DNA from 2 places in the Microbispora sp. H10670 genome. Region 1 is predicted to be linked to the other one. Evidence: riboswitches for the same ligand, from Rfam matches in the RefSeq annotation. Region 1 holds a riboswitch; the other holds the start of a gene.
What was found. Region 1 has a riboswitch for glycine ahead of gcvT (glycine cleavage system aminomethyltransferase GcvT). Riboswitches for the same ligand answer to the same signal wherever they lie in the genome.

Region 1 (7,353 bases):
GGCGACCGCGGGCGGCACCACCAGCAGGGCCGCCACCATGGCCAGGCCGGTCACCACCGCCGTGAGCCGTGTTCGTCGCTTCACCTGCCGATTCCGAGCGGTGACAGCGAACATCTGCCGAAGAGGGGGGATCATATCGACGCTCCACAGGCCGGGGGCATACGCGCCAGACGCTACGGATCATCGACATACAACCAACACATTTCTGATACACGTCACCTATCCCGCCTCCTCGCCAGCGGGGGCGCGGCTGACGTCCTTCTTCCTCCGTGACAGCCGTGGGCGGGGCCAGAGCTCACCGGCACCGTGCACGAAACGACATCAAGTGTGCAGAAAAAGACAAGACACTTATGTCCGTTCCTTGCATGCTGATTTCAGCGGACACCGGGGAAGCCGTCGAAGCGGAAAAACGCTCACTAGCCGCCATGCGCGAGGGGGACCGTGCTGTACGCGCTGCTTGGACCGTTCCTGGCCTTCGACGTCCAGGGCGAGGTCATCGCGGAGCTCACGCCGAGGCAGCGGCAGCTCCTGGCGTTGCTCCTGCTCAACGTGAACATCGTCATGCATCGTGACAGGCTGATCGACCTGCTGTGGAACGGCCGTCCGCCCGACTCCGCCCGCCGCAATCTCACCACCTACATCGCGCGCCTGCGCCGCCTGCTCTCCCCTCGCGAACCGGCGCACTCCGCGCTGCGGACGGCCGGCAGCGGCTATGTCCTTTCCGCGCCCTCGGCCTCCGTGGATGTCGACAGGTTCAATTATCTGACAATGCACGGAAGAACGGCCCGGGACAATCGCGATTACCACAATGCGGCCGAACTGCTGGGAGACGCCCTGCGGTTGTGGCGGGGCGACGCCCTTCTCGATCTCAGGCGCGTCGACGCACTCGCGGTGTGGGCCGATCGGCTCGACGAGGACCGGCGCACCGTCACCGAGGACCTGTTCGACGTACGGCTGGCAGCCGGGCAGCACCACGAGGTCGTCGGCGCCCTGGCCCAGTGGGCGTCGACGCACCCGTTGCGTGAACGCCCTCACCAGCAGCTCATGCTCGCCCTGCACAGATCCGGTCGGACGCATGAGGCGTCCATGGCCTACCAGCGCCTTCACCGGACTCTCGTCGACCAGATGGGCGCCGGGCCCGCTCCCGGCACGCGGACCCTCCACCAGCGCATCCTGGCCGACGACCCGGAGATCGGCGGGTCCCTCGCCTACGTGTCCACTGCCGGGTGAAGCACCGCGCGTCCGTCCCCGGTCCAGCCGCCGAGGAAATGACTTAACCAGTGTCAGCGCCGTGACCCCGGCCCTCGGCGGCAGGTCGAGGGCGACACCGAGCGCGCGCAGGCACGAGGTGCGACAGGAACGCGCCCGCGGCCAGTGAGTACAGGCTCACCGAACGACGCGCACGCGGGAGTCGCCGGCCGTACCGGTGTCGGCGTCCTCCTCCCGCCTCATCGGCCCGCGTAACCACCACCCAGATCAACCACGCCTGTGCCGCGAGGGTCGCCGCGAGCACGATCGCGACGGCGACAGGAGGTCCGGGAGGGCGCCTCGTGGGACCGGGTGGCCGGGCGTTCGTCCCGCCCGGCAATCATCGCCCGGTGGGGATCCCTCTTGCCGCCTTTTGCACCGCCTCATGGCGAATCCCGGTGATGTAACCGATTTCATAAGATGCACGTGCATGTTCGCAGGGCATTCATGACTTTACGGAACGCAATGCCGAGTGGCCGACAACACATCTACGGGCGGCCGGAAAACGCGTAATTTTGACGAATGAAGGCGGGGAGAGATATCGTCAAACGCCGATCAAAGCCGCCGTCGTCGGCGCGTTCACGCTGCCTTGCGCGAGGGGAACCGTGTTATACGCCGTGCTCGGACCGTTTTCGGCCATGAACGACCGAGGAGACGCCATCGCCGGCCTCGCCGCGAGACATCGGCAGCTCCTGGCGCTGCTCGTCCTTAATGCGAATATCGCGCTGCACCGGGACCAGCTCACCGCACTACTGTGGAATGGCCGTCCCACTATTTCGGCGCCGCGCAATCTTACCACCTACGTCGCCCAGGTACGGCGGCGGCTCTCCCCTCGCGACCCCGGCCTTTCTCCGGTCCGTACGGTGAAGGGCGGATACCTTCTTTCCGTCCGGCCCGGCTCCGTGGACGTTGCAGAATTCAACCAATGGGTGGCACAGGGCAGAATCGCTCGCGAGAATGGCGATTACCACAATGCGGTGCGGTTGTTCGAGAACGCGCTGAGCCTGTGGCGGGGCGACGCCCTCCTCGATGTGCGGCAGGTCGACGGGCTCCGCGTGTGGGCCGAACGGCTCGACGAGGACCGGCGGGCGGTGACCGAGGACCTCTTCGACGTACGGCTGGCGCTCGGGCACCACCGCGAGATCGTCGGCGGCCTGGCCCAGTGGGCCACCCGGCACCCGCTGCGCGAACGCCCCCACCGGCAGCTCATGCTGGCCCTCCACCGCTCGGGCCGGACCCACGACGCCTTCGCCTCCTACCAGCGGCTGCGCCGCACCCTGGTCGACCGCCTCGGCACCGAGCCGTCCCCCGACACCCAGGCCCTCCACCAGCGGATCCTCACCGGCGACGCCTTGAGCGCCTTTCCCGCCCGTGGCCGCACGACCCCCAGGGGCATCACCCCGAGCGCGAACTAGGCACCTGAAAGCGGGCGACCCGGCAGGTTACGGGGACGGCGGCGAACCACTAGGCTGGCAGCGCACCGATCATCCCGTGCGGGAGAGCGTCCTGGCAGCCGGTCAGGGCCCCTGAAGGAGCAAGCCCTCCCCGCGAACCTCTCAAGGCAAAGGACCGCGCGGGCCAGGTGACCTCTGGAAAGAAGGCCGCGAGGCCTCGCCGAAGGTGAAAGTCCGGCAAAGATCGGACGAAGCTCTCAGGCGCCGATGACAGAGGGGGAGGATGCCCGATAGTTCAGTGCAGCATCCGTCCTTTCCGAGGTCCGCATGTCCCGATCCACCCCGCTCCGCGGGGTACACGAACGCCTAGGCGCGACCCTGACCGACTTCGCCGGATGGCAGATGCCGTTGCGGTACGGCAGCGAGTCGGCCGAGCACAACGCGGTGCGCACGGCCGCGGGCCTGTTCGACCTGTCCCACATGGGGGAGATCTTCGTCACCGGCCCGCAGGCGGGCGAGGCGCTCGACCACGCCCTGGTGGGCCACCTCAGCATCCTCGCTCCCGGCCGCGCCCGCTACACGATGATCGTGGACGAGGACGGCGGCATCCTCGACGACCTCATCGTCTACCGTCTCGACGAGGACCGGTACATGGTCGTCGCCAACGCCTCCAACTACGCCGTCGTGGCGCGTGAACTGGCCGCCCGGTCCGAGGGGTACGACGCGCGGGTGACGGACCGGTCCGACGAGTACGCGCTGGTGGCCGTGCAGGGGCCGCGTGCCGCCGAGATCCTGCGCGGGCTGACCGACGCGGACGTCGACGGCCTGAAGTACTACGCCATCCTCCCCGGTGTCGTCACCGGCGCGCCCGCCCTGATCGCGCGGACGGGCTACACCGGCGAGGACGGCTTCGAGCTGTTCGTCCTCAACGAGCACGCCGTCCCCCTGTGGGACGCGCTCGGCGAGGCGGGCCGTGACCTCGGGCTCGTTCCCGCGGGGCTGTCGGCCCGCGACACGCTGCGCCTGGAGGCCGGCATGCCGCTGTACGGCAACGAGCTGACCTCCTCGGCCACCCCGTTCGACGCCGGCCTCGGGCGGGTCGTCCGCTTCGACAAGCCGGGCGACTTCGTGGGCCGGTCCGCCCTGGAACGGGCCGCGCAGAACGGCTCCACTCGGCGGCTGGTCGGGCTGGTGGCCCGCGGCCGCCGGGTGCCCCGCCACGGCTACCCCGTCACCCGGGAGGGCGCCGTCGTCGGCGAGGTGACCAGCGGCGCGCCGTCGCAGGCCCTCGGCAAGCCGATCGCCATGGCGTACGTCACCGAGGACGCCCTCCGCGAGGGCGGCCTGACGGTCGACATCCGGGGCAGCCATGAACCGGTCGACGTCGTCGATCTGCCTTTCTACAGGAGGAGCAAGTGAGCAGCATTCCCGAGGAGCTGAGCTACACCAAGGAGCACGAGTGGGTGGCCGGGATCGACGACGGCCTCACCGTGACGGTGGGCATCACGGAGTACGCCGCCGAGCAGCTCGGCGACGTGGTGTTCGTGCAGGTGCCGGAGGCGGGCACGACGGTGGCGGCCGGTGACGCGGTCGGCGAGGTCGAGTCGACTAAGTCGGTGAGCGACATCTTCGCCCCGGTCGGCGGCGAGATCGTCGAGATCAACTCCGCCGTCGTGGACGACCCCTCCCTGCTCAACACCGACCCGTACGGCGACGGCTGGCTGTTCCGGGTGCGCGTGGAGGGGGAGCCGGAGGACCTGCTGTCCGCGGCGGAGTACGGCACCCTCACCTCCGGCGAGTCCTGACGGTCCCGGCCGCGCACGGGAAGGGCGACGATCAATGGCGATCAGCGTCTTCGACCTGTTCAAGGTGGGGATCGGGCCGTCCAGCTCGCACACGGGCGGCCCCATGGCCGCGGCGCACAGGTTCGCCCGCGGGCTGCACGAGGACGGGCTGCTGGAGAAGGTCACCCGGGTCGAGGCCGTCCTGTACGGCTCGCTCGGCCTGACCGGCAAGGGTCACGGCAGCGACAAGGCGGTCCTGCTCGGCCTGTCCGGCGACAAGCCCGAGCTGGTCGACGTCGACACCGTCGACGAACGGCTGGCCGCGATGCGGGCGAGCGGCACGGTGACGCTGCACGGCCTCCGGGAGATCCCGTTCGTCGTCGGCGAGCACCTCGTCTTCGAGCGCAAGGTGTCGCTCCCCCACCATCCGAACGGCATGCGGTTCACGGCGTACGCCGACGAGGCCGTGCTGCGCGAGAAGGTGTACTACTCGGTCGGCGGCGGCTTCGTGGTGGACGAGAACGCCACCGGCGCCGACCGGATCAAACCCGACGACACGGTGCTGCCGTACCCCTTCACGACCGGGCGGGAACTGCTCGCGCACTGCGCGGAGACCGGCCTGTCGATCTCCGGGCTGATGATGGAGAACGAGCGGGCCTTCGGCCGTACGCCGGAGGAGATCCGGGCCCGCCTGCTGCACCTGTGGGCCGTCATGGCCGAGTGCGTGCGGCGCGGGACCACCCGCGAGGGCGTCCTGCCGGGCGGGCTCAAGGTGCGGCGCCGGGCGCACCAGCTCCACCGCAAGCTCCAGGGCGAGGCCGACGGCGCCGACCCGCTGCGGGCGATGGACTGGATCACGCTGTTCGCGCTGGCCGTGAACGAGGAGAACGCGGCGGGCGGCCGGGTCGTCACCGCTCCCACCAACGGCGCCGCCGGGATCATCCCGGCCGTCCTCTCCTACTACACGCGGTTCCTTCCCGGCGCCGGAGATGACGGCGTCGTCCGGTTCCTGCTCACCGCGGGCGCTATCGGCGTGCTGTTCAAGGAGAACGCCTCCATCTCCGGCGCGGAGGTCGGCTGCCAGGGCGAGGTCGGCTCCGCCTGCTCGATGGCCGCGGCGGGCCTCACCGAGGCCCTCGGCGGCACCCCCGAGCAGGTGGAGAACGCGGCGGAGATCGGCATCGAGCACAACCTCGGCCTGACGTGCGACCCCATCGGCGGCCTGGTCCAGATCCCGTGCATCGAGCGCAACGCCGTCGCCTCGATCAAGGCCGTGACCGCCGCGCGCATCGCGCTGCGCGGGGACGGCCGGCACTTCGTGCCGCTCGACAAGGCCATCAAGACGATGCGTGACACGGGCAGGGACATGCTCGACAAGTACAAGGAGACCTCGCGCGGCGGCCTCGCCGTGAACGTCATCGAGTGCTGATCCCCCTTCGCGGGCGCGGACGGCACGCCGGCGGACGCCCAATAAGGTGGTGATCTCGCCGACGAGGAGGAGGGCCGTCACGTGAGGTGGCGCGAGGCGCTGCGCCCGCATCGGGCGTTCCTGGTCCTGCTGGCGGCGGGCGCCGCCCTGCGCGCGCTCGCCGTGCTCGGCTACCGGCCCGCGCTGTGGTTCTGGGCCGACTCGTTCGCCTACCTCAGCTCCGCCCTCGACCTGCGGCCCCTGCCGTCCCGGCCGTCCGGCTACTCGCTGTTCCTGTGGGCGCTCAGCCCCCTGCACAGCGTCACCGCGGTGGTGGTCGTCCAGCACCTGCTCGGCCTCGGCATGGCGGTCTGCGTCTACGCCCTGCTGCGCCGCCGTACGCGGCTGCCGGGCTGGGGGGCGGCGCTGGCCGCCGCGCCGGTGCTGCTCGACGTCCACCAGATCCAGCTCGAACACCTGGTCATGGCCGACCTGCTGTTCACCGCCCTGGTCGTGGCCGCCGTGACGATCCTGCTGTGGCGGCCCCGGCCGGGCGGGTGGCTCGTCGTCGTGGCGCTGCTGCTGCTCGGGCTGGCGACGGTCACCCGGACCCTCGGGCTGCCGCTGATCGCGCTCGCGCTGCTCCCGGCGCTGTTCGCCCGGCGCTGGCGGACCGCGCTCGCCGGGCTCGCGGCCGCCTCGGCCGTCCTCGGCGGGTACGCCGTCTGGTTCCACGACGCCCACGGGTCGTACGGGATGGGCGGCAGCAGCACCTGGCTGTGGTCGCGCACGATGACCTTCGCCGACTGCGCGGTGATGAAGCCGCCGCCGGACCTCGCGGTGCTGTGCCCGTCGGGGCCCCGGCTCGCCGCGCCCGCCTACATCTGGGACGCCCGCTCCCCCATCCAGCGGGTCAAGAAGGACCGGGAGCGGCTGGCGGGCGAGTTCGCCTCGCTGGCGATCCGCAGCCAGCCGCTCGACTTCCTGGCGACCGGCCTGCACGACGCCCTGTGGGCGTTCGAGTGGGACCGCAGGCCGTACCCCTCCCCGGGGCCGCAGAGCGCGTACGTCTTTCCCGCCTCGGTGAAGCCGTTCACCTCCAAGGTGGCCTCCGGCGGCCGTACGGCGGCCGAGCTCACCACCGCCTACCAGGGCGCCTCGGGCGGCACGCGGGTGGCCGAGCCGTTCGCGGGATGGCTGCGCGCCTACCAGGAGCAGGGCTTCCTGCGCGGGCCGCTGCTGGCGGTGGTGCTGCTGGCCGGGCTCGCCGGGGTGCTCGCGCGGCGGTGGGCCGCGCTGCTGCCGTGGACCGCCGCGATGGTCCTGCTCCTGCTGCCGCCCCTGATCGCCGCCTTCGACCACCGTTACGTGGTGCCCGTCGTGCCGCTCGCCTGCCTGGCCGCCGGGCTGGCGCTCGGCGCCCCCGTGGCCCCCGTGGCCTCGACCGGCTCCTCCGCCCGGACCGCGGCCGGGGGCCGGAGACGGTCAGCGTCCGCGAACGTGCAGGCGGACGACGGCG
Region 2 (7,353 bases), on a different contig from region 1:
CCTGATCGAGCAGGCGGTGGCGCCCGTGCTGCGCCGGAAGGCGCCGGGGGCGATCGCGGAGGCCGACGAGACCGCTCGCGAGATGTCCGGTCTTCTCCAGGAACTGCACAATGCGTTGCTGCGTGGCAGTGTTCGCGGCGTTCTGGGACGGTAATGGGGTGCTGATGGGGCGGTGACCGGCACATCCGCTCCCTGGTGGGTGTTACGTTGAATGCCTGGTGATATGCCGCGACGCTTGAGACGGAGCCGCCCGTGTTGCAGATGGAGGTCGTGGGGGTTCGCGTTGAGATGCCCACAAACCAGCCGATCGTGCTCCTGAAGGAGGCGAGCGGTGATCGGTACCTGCCGATCTGGATAGGCATGACCGAGGCGACCGCCATCGCGCTGGCCCAGGCGGAGGAACCCCCGCCGAGGCCGCTCACCCACGACTTGTTCCGCGATGTGCTTGAGGCGTTGGGGGTGCGGTTGCGCACCGTCAACATCGTCGCGCTCCGCGATGGGATCTTCTTCGCCGACCTGGTGTTCTCGAACGGCGTGGAGGTGAGCGCCCGCCCTTCGGACTCGATCGCGCTGGCGTTGCGCACGGGGGCGACGATCTACGCGAGTGAGGACGTGATCCAGGAGGCGGGCGTGAGCATGCCCGACGACCAGGAAGACGAAGTGGAGAAGTTCCGCGAGTTCCTGGACAAAATCACACCGGAAGACTTCGGGCGAGCGGGCTGACGTGCCGCACCATTTCGGGAAATTACGCTTCACGACGCGCCGGACGGGGTCGTTGACTGACGATGGCCCCGGTCCTACGGTGCAAGGGAAACCACGGTTGTAATTCACGAACCCCCAGATCAGACCGTGGGATGAGAGAAAGCCGGAGGTCCGCAGTGGCGGTCAGCAGCGGCGAGGGTAGGTCGGCCGGCCAGCACGACCCGGTTCGGCGGGAGGCGCGCGAGCGCGCCGGCGAACAAGGCCTGCTGTTCGACGAGCAGCCGACGGCGCTGCCCGAGAACATCGGTTACCGTGGCCCGACGGCGTGCGCGGCGGCCGGGATCACCTACCGGCAGCTCGACTACTGGGCCCGGACCGAACTGGTGCTCCCGACCATAAGAGCAGCTCAGGGGTCCGGGTCGCAGCGACTCTACAGCTTCCGCGACATCCTCGTCCTGAAGGTCGTCAAACGTCTCCTCGACACGGGGGTCTCGCTCCAGCAGATCCGCACCGCCGTACGGCACCTGCGCGACCGGGGCGTCAACGACCTGGCCCAGATCACCCTGATGAGCGATGGCGTGAGCGTCTACGAGTGCACCAGCGCCGACGAGGTGATCGATCTGCTGCAGGGCGGCCAGGGCGTGTTCGGCATCGCGCTCGGGCGGGTCTGGCGCGAGGTGGAGGGGTCCCTGGCGGAACTGCCCGGTGAGCGCGCGGAGTCCGCGCCGGATGCGGAGGGGGATCATCCGGCCGACGAGCTGGCCCGCCGCAGGAAGGCCCGTAAGATCGGCTGAGAAACGGGTACAGAGGAAGTAACCGGGTAGAGTGGACACGGCCGACGACCTCGTGCGGGAGAGACCCCTGAAGTTGCAGGGGCGCCGAAGGAGCAAACCTCCCCGGAAACTCTCAGGCATCCGTACCGCACGGACGAGGCGACTCTGAAAAGCAGGCCCGCCCGCCAGGCGGCGCCTCACCGAAGGGGAAAGCCGGGCCGGGCGGCCCGGTGAAGCTCTCAGGTCCGATGACAGAGGGGGAGACCGCATCACGGCCGGTCGCGCTCACGGGCGCGAGGCGGCCGCCGCAGGTCTCGACCCGCCCAGGAGGCCCCTGTCATGACCGACCGCTCGACGCTTCAGGATCTTTCCGCCCCGCCCTTCGCGACCCGTCACATCGGTCCTTCGGACGCCGGCCGTGCCCGCATGCTGGAGGTCGTCGGCTACGAGTCGACGGCCGACCTGCTCGCCGTGGCCGTCCCCGAGGCGATCCGCACGCGGGGCCCGCTGAACCTGCCGGAGGCGGCGGGGGAGGCCGAGGCGCTGGCCGAACTCCGCGCGCTCGCGGCCCGCAACCGGGTGCTGACCCCGATGATCGGCCTGGGGTACCACGACACGATCACTCCGGGGGTCGTCCTCCGCAACGTGCTGGAGAACCCGGGCTGGTACACCGCGTACACGCCGTACCAGCCGGAGATCTCGCAGGGGCGGCTGGAGGCCCTGCTGAACTTCCAGACGGTCGTGTCGGACCTCACCGGCCTCGACGTCGCCGGCGCGTCCCTGCTGGACGAGGCGACCGCCGCGGCCGAGGCGATGACGCTGGCCCGGCGCGCGAGCAAGGTCAAGGCGGACGTCTTCGTGGTCGACGCGGACGCGCTGCCGCAGACCAAGGCCGTGCTGGCGACCCGCGCCGAGCCGCTCGGCATCACGCTGGTGGAGTCGGACCTCGCGGGGGACCTGCCCGAGTGCTTCGGGGTCCTCGTCCAGTATCCGGGCGCGAGCGGCCGCGTGGCGTCCTTCCGGGCGCTGGCCGAGCGGGCGCACGCCGCCGGCGCGCTGCTCGTCGCGTCGGCCGACCTGCTGTCGCTGACCCTGCTGGAGCCCCCCGGCGAGCAGGGCGCCGACATCGCCGTCGGCTCCTCCCAGCGCTTCGGCGTCCCCCTGGGCTACGGCGGCCCCCACGCGGCGTACATGGCGGTCCGTGAGGGCCTGCAGCGGCAGATGCCGGGCCGCCTGGTCGGCGTCTCGGTGGACGCCGACGGCCGTACGGCCTACCGGCTGGCCCTGCAGACCCGCGAGCAGCACATCCGGCGGGAGAAGGCCACCAGCAACATCTGCACCGCGCAGGTCCTGCTCGCGGTCATGGCCTCGATGTACGCCGTCTACCACGGCCCCGACGGCCTCCGGCGGATCGCCCAGCGGGCGCACCGCCACGCGGCCGTCCTCGCCGCCGGGCTGCGCGAGGGCGGTGTGGAGATCGTCCACGACGAGTTCTTCGACACCGTGCTCGCCCGCGTGCCGGGCCGGGCGGAGCACGTCGTGGCCGCCGCCGCCGAGCGGGGCGTCAACCTCCGCCTGGCGGACGCCGACCACGTCGGCGTGGCCTGCGACGAGAAGACCGTCGTCGGCCACCTGCGGGCCGTCTGGGAGGCCTTCGGCGTGCCGGGGATCGTGGTCGAGGACCTCGACCGGGCGACCTCCGACGCGATCCCCGCGGACCTGCAGCGGACCTCCGGCTTCCTCACCCACCCGGTCTTCCACTCCCACCGGTCCGAGACGGCCATGCTCCGTTACCTGCGGCGGCTGCAGGACAAGGACGTCGCGCTCGACCGCTCGATGATCCCGCTGGGCTCCTGCACGATGAAGCTCAACGCGACCACCGAGATGGAGCCGGTCACCTGGCCGGAGTTCGCCGCGATCCACCCGTTCGCGCCGGCGGAGCAGGCCGAGGGGTACGCCGAGCTGATCGCGACGCTGGAGGGCTGGCTGGCCGAGGTCACCGGCTACGACCGGGTGTCGATCCAGCCGAACGCCGGCTCGCAGGGCGAGTTCGCCGGGCTGCTGGCGATCAGGTCCTACCACCGCTCCCGGGGCGAGGACGGCCGCGACGTCTGCCTCATCCCGTCGTCCGCCCACGGCACCAACGCCGCCAGCGCCGTCATGGCGGGCATGCGGGTGGTCGTGGTGGCCTGCGACGGGAGCGGCAACGTCGACCTCGGCGACCTCGCCGCGAAGATCGAGAAGCACCGCGACGCGCTCGCCGCGATCATGGTGACGTACCCGTCCACCCACGGCGTGTACGAGGAGACGATCGTCGAGATCTGCGAGCGGGTCCACGAGGCCGGCGGGCAGGTCTACGTGGACGGGGCCAACCTCAACGCGCTGGTCGGCCTGGCCCGGCTGGGGGAGTTCGGCGCGGACGTCTCGCACCTGAACCTGCACAAGACCTTCTGCATCCCCCACGGCGGCGGCGGGCCCGGCGTCGGCCCGGTCGCGGTCAAGGCCCACCTCGCGGAGCACCTGCCCGCGCACGTGTCGGCCGCGCCGTACGGCTCGGCGGGCATCCTGCCGATCTCCTGGGCGTACGTCCGCATGATGGGCGGCGACGGGCTGCGGCAGGCCACCGAGCAGGCGATCCTGTCGGCCAACTACCTGGCCCGGCGCCTCGCGCCGCACTACCCGGTCCTCTACACCGGCCGGGACGGCCTGGTCGCGCACGAGTGCATCGTCGACCTGCGCCAGATCACCAAGGAGACCGGCGTCACGGTGGACGACGTGGCCAAGCGGCTGATCGACTACGGCTTCCACGCGCCCACGATGTCGTTCCCCGTCGCCGGGACCCTCATGATCGAGCCGACCGAGAGCGAGGACCTGGCCGAACTCGACCGCTTCGCCGACGCGATGATCGCCATCCGGGACGAGATCGCCAAGGTGGCGTCGGGCGAGTACGACAAGGCCGACAACCCGCTGCGCAACGCGCCGCACACGGCCGAGTGCCTCACCGCCGACGAGTGGGCCCACCCCTACTCGCGGGCCGTCGCCGCCTACCCGGTGCCGGGCCTGCGCGACGACAAGTACTGGCCGCCGGTGCGCCGCATCGACCAGGCGTACGGCGACCGCAACCTCGTCTGCTCCTGCCCGCCCATGGAGGCGTACGAGGACTGACCGGTTGCGCATGTCGGCCCCGCCCGGAGGCCGGGCTCGTTAAGATCGCGGATGCACGCTCCTGTCCCTGCGACCTCTGCGAGGCCACCTCATGACGGCCATCGACCCCGGGCGGCCCGACCGGCTCGACCAGGCGCACCGGCTCTCCGAGACGGGCGACCTCGACGCCGCGGCGTCGATCTTCGCGGAAGTCGCCGCGGACGATGAGGCGCCCGACCGCGCCGAGGCCGCGGCGGGCCTGTCGGCCGTCGTGGAGCACATGGCGGAGCGGCTGCTCGCCGAGGGAGAGCCGGAACGGGCGGCGGACGTGCTGCTGGAGGCGCTGTCGGTGCCCGCCGTGGCCGACCGGGCGCGCCTGCGCGTGCTGCTCGGCATCGCGCATCTGGAGATGGCGTGCGCCCAGTTCGCCGGCGCGGTGGAGGAGGGCCGCGGGGAGGGCCCGGACGCCGAGACCGGCGCGCTGGCGATCGAGCTGCTGGCCCGGACGCTGCCCCTGCGGGGGCGCGACGCCGACGCCGGGACCGTGTGGCGCTACGGCCTCGACCACCCCGACCGGGCGCTCGCCGAGCAGGTGCGGCTGCGCCTCGGCCGGGACGTCCGCCCGGTCATGGAGAGCGTCGAGGCCTGATCGGGGACTGAACGGCCGGCGGTCCGCCGGTCGGCCCCCGTCGGTCAGCGTTGGGTGCGGCGGCTCAGCGCGTACGCCAGGTTGACGGCGACGATCCCGCCCCAGGCGAGCAGGAGCCCCGGCCCGTGCGCGGTGCCCGCCGCGATCCCGGTCAGCGGGATGCCGATGCCGAGCGAGCCCAGGGCCACGCCCACCGCGCTGTCCTTCGGGCGCCTCCCGGGAAGCGGCTGGTGCCCGATCTGCGCGGCGACCTCGTTCCGCACCCGCGCGGCGATCTCCACGTCGAGCTTGTCGAGGAACGAGTCGACGAGCGCGTCCTCGTACTCCGGGCCGAGGTCCCGGCGGGCCGCGATGACGGCGCGCAGGTCCTCCCGGGTCGTCTGCGTCCCCGCCTGCGGCGGCGGCCTGTAGCCCTGCCCGGCGGCGGGCGGTTGCGATGCGATCTCCGGCACCATGACATTCTGGCCCATACTCGCGAGCCCTGCCATCCTCCGAACGGAGGGTCCGCACCTCCTGCCGGGGACGGAGCCGATACGGTCACCGGCATGGGAGTCGCGCTGGAGATCGAGACCCCGCACGGCCCCGCGCTGGCCGAGGTGGAGGAGGCCCCCGGCGCCCGGCTGCTGCTGGTGCTCACGCACGGGTCCGGCGGCGGGGTGGACGCCCCCGACCTGCTCGCCGTACGGGACGCCGTGCTGCCGGCGGGGGTGACGGTCGCACGGGTGGTCCAGCCGTTCCGGCTGCGCGGCGCCCGGGCGCCGGGATCGGCCGTCAAACAGGACGAGGCGTGGCTGGCCGTCGTCGCCGCGCTGCGGGCCCGTCACCCGGGCCTGCCGCTCGTCCAGGGCGGACGGAGCAACGGCGCACGGGTCGCCTGCCGTACGGCACATGAGGCGGGGGCCGGGGCGGTGGTGGCGCTCGCCTTCCCGCTGCATCCGCCGGGGAAACCTGATCGGTCGCGGGCGGACGAGCTGCGGCAGGCCGGGACCCCCGTGCTCGTGGTCAGCGGGGATCGGGATCCGTTCGGCGTGCCGGACGAGAAGGACGCCGCACGTCTCGTGGTCCTCCCGGGGGAGGGGCACGAGTTCAGGAAGAACCCCGCCCGGGTGGGCGAGGAGGTGGCGCGGTGGCTGCTGCCGTGGCTGCTGGAGCAGGAGGAGCAGGAGGCCTAGGCCGCGCTGATGGCCATGTCGGTGGGGCGGTGCGGAGCGATGACGCCGCCGTCCGGCAACAGCTCGCCGGTGTCCTCGAACAGCACGACGCCGTTGCAGAGCAGGCTCCAGCCCTGCTCGGGGTGGCAGGCTACCGTTCGGGCGGCTTCTCGGTCCTTCGCGTCCGCGGTGGGACAGGCCGGTTCATGAGGGCACATCGCCGGGGCTCCCCGTGTTCTTTATCGTTCGTCTTACGTTCGTGATGTTCCGCCGGGTGTCCGCCGCGCCGTATGACGTACGACACATCGGACTACTCCAGTCTGCGGTTCGGCCCCATCCGCATGACATAGTCCGTTCGGGGCATTTCCGCCGGTCGGGCTGGGGACCCGACCACACCCCCCGAGCGGCCTCACACACACTGATGTGACCTAGTACACAAGAATGCCCCATTCGAGATAACGCTCCAACCTCGACACGCCGACCATCGGGTAACCGGGAGGCCACAGCTCCGGTGTCAGCCCCCGTGCCGGACGCCGAGACCGCTGATCAGCGCGTCGAGGCCGTGCTCGAAGTCGCGCTCGCCCTCGGCGGTGCGCGCGTCGCGCACGGTCGCGTCCGGGTCGGCCCACCCCGACCGCTGGACCTCCACCGCGACGCTGCCGAACACGTACGCCCGCAGCGCCCGCACCGCCGCCTCCGGGTCGTGCGCGCCCGCCTCGCCCAGTTGCTCGGTCTGCTCCCTGATCGCGATCAGGGCCGAGCCCTTCGGCGGCTTGGTGAGGGCCAGCGACAGCACGCCGGGGTGTTCGAGCAGCGCGGCGCGGCTCGCCCGGGCCCAGGCGCGGGCCCTGTCCGGCCAGCCCGGCGCCTCGGCCGGGTCGACGCGTACGGTCGTCACGTGCTCGGCGAGGGCGTCCATCAGCGCCTCCTTGCC

Region 2: it holds a riboswitch for glycine, as region 1 does, so the genes downstream of both, gcvP (aminomethyl-transferring glycine dehydrogenase) here and gcvT (glycine cleavage system aminomethyltransferase GcvT) in region 1, are expected to answer to the same signal.

The regions. Positions count from the first base shown of each region.
Region 1 covers NZ_JABBWW010000019.1:35,483-42,835, forward strand. The annotation lists gene HHX33_RS24165 (DNRLRE domain-containing protein) at 1-84, opposite strand, end outside; gene HHX33_RS24170 (AfsR/SARP family transcriptional regulator) at 442-1,230, shown strand; gene HHX33_RS24175 (AfsR/SARP family transcriptional regulator) at 1,887-2,663, shown strand; glycine riboswitch at 2,733-2,830, shown strand; gene gcvT (glycine cleavage system aminomethyltransferase GcvT) at 2,970-4,061, shown strand; gene gcvH (glycine cleavage system protein GcvH) at 4,058-4,447, shown strand; gene HHX33_RS24190 (L-serine ammonia-lyase) at 4,482-5,855, shown strand; gene HHX33_RS24195 (hypothetical protein) at 5,937-7,353, shown strand, end outside; gene HHX33_RS24200 (hypothetical protein) at 7,320-7,353, opposite strand, start outside.
Region 2 covers NZ_JABBWW010000002.1:178,348-185,700, reverse strand. The annotation lists gene HHX33_RS04520 (MerR family transcriptional regulator) at 1-154, shown strand, start outside; gene HHX33_RS04515 (bifunctional nuclease family protein) at 253-723, shown strand; gene HHX33_RS04510 (MerR family transcriptional regulator) at 879-1,496, shown strand; glycine riboswitch at 1,542-1,634, shown strand; gene gcvP (aminomethyl-transferring glycine dehydrogenase) at 1,815-4,640, shown strand; gene HHX33_RS04500 (hypothetical protein) at 4,732-5,268, shown strand; gene HHX33_RS04495 (hypothetical protein) at 5,313-5,738, opposite strand; gene HHX33_RS04490 (alpha/beta family hydrolase) at 5,814-6,440, shown strand; gene HHX33_RS04485 (DUF5999 family protein) at 6,437-6,637, opposite strand; gene HHX33_RS04480 (TetR/AcrR family transcriptional regulator C-terminal domain-containing protein) at 6,934-7,353, opposite strand, start outside.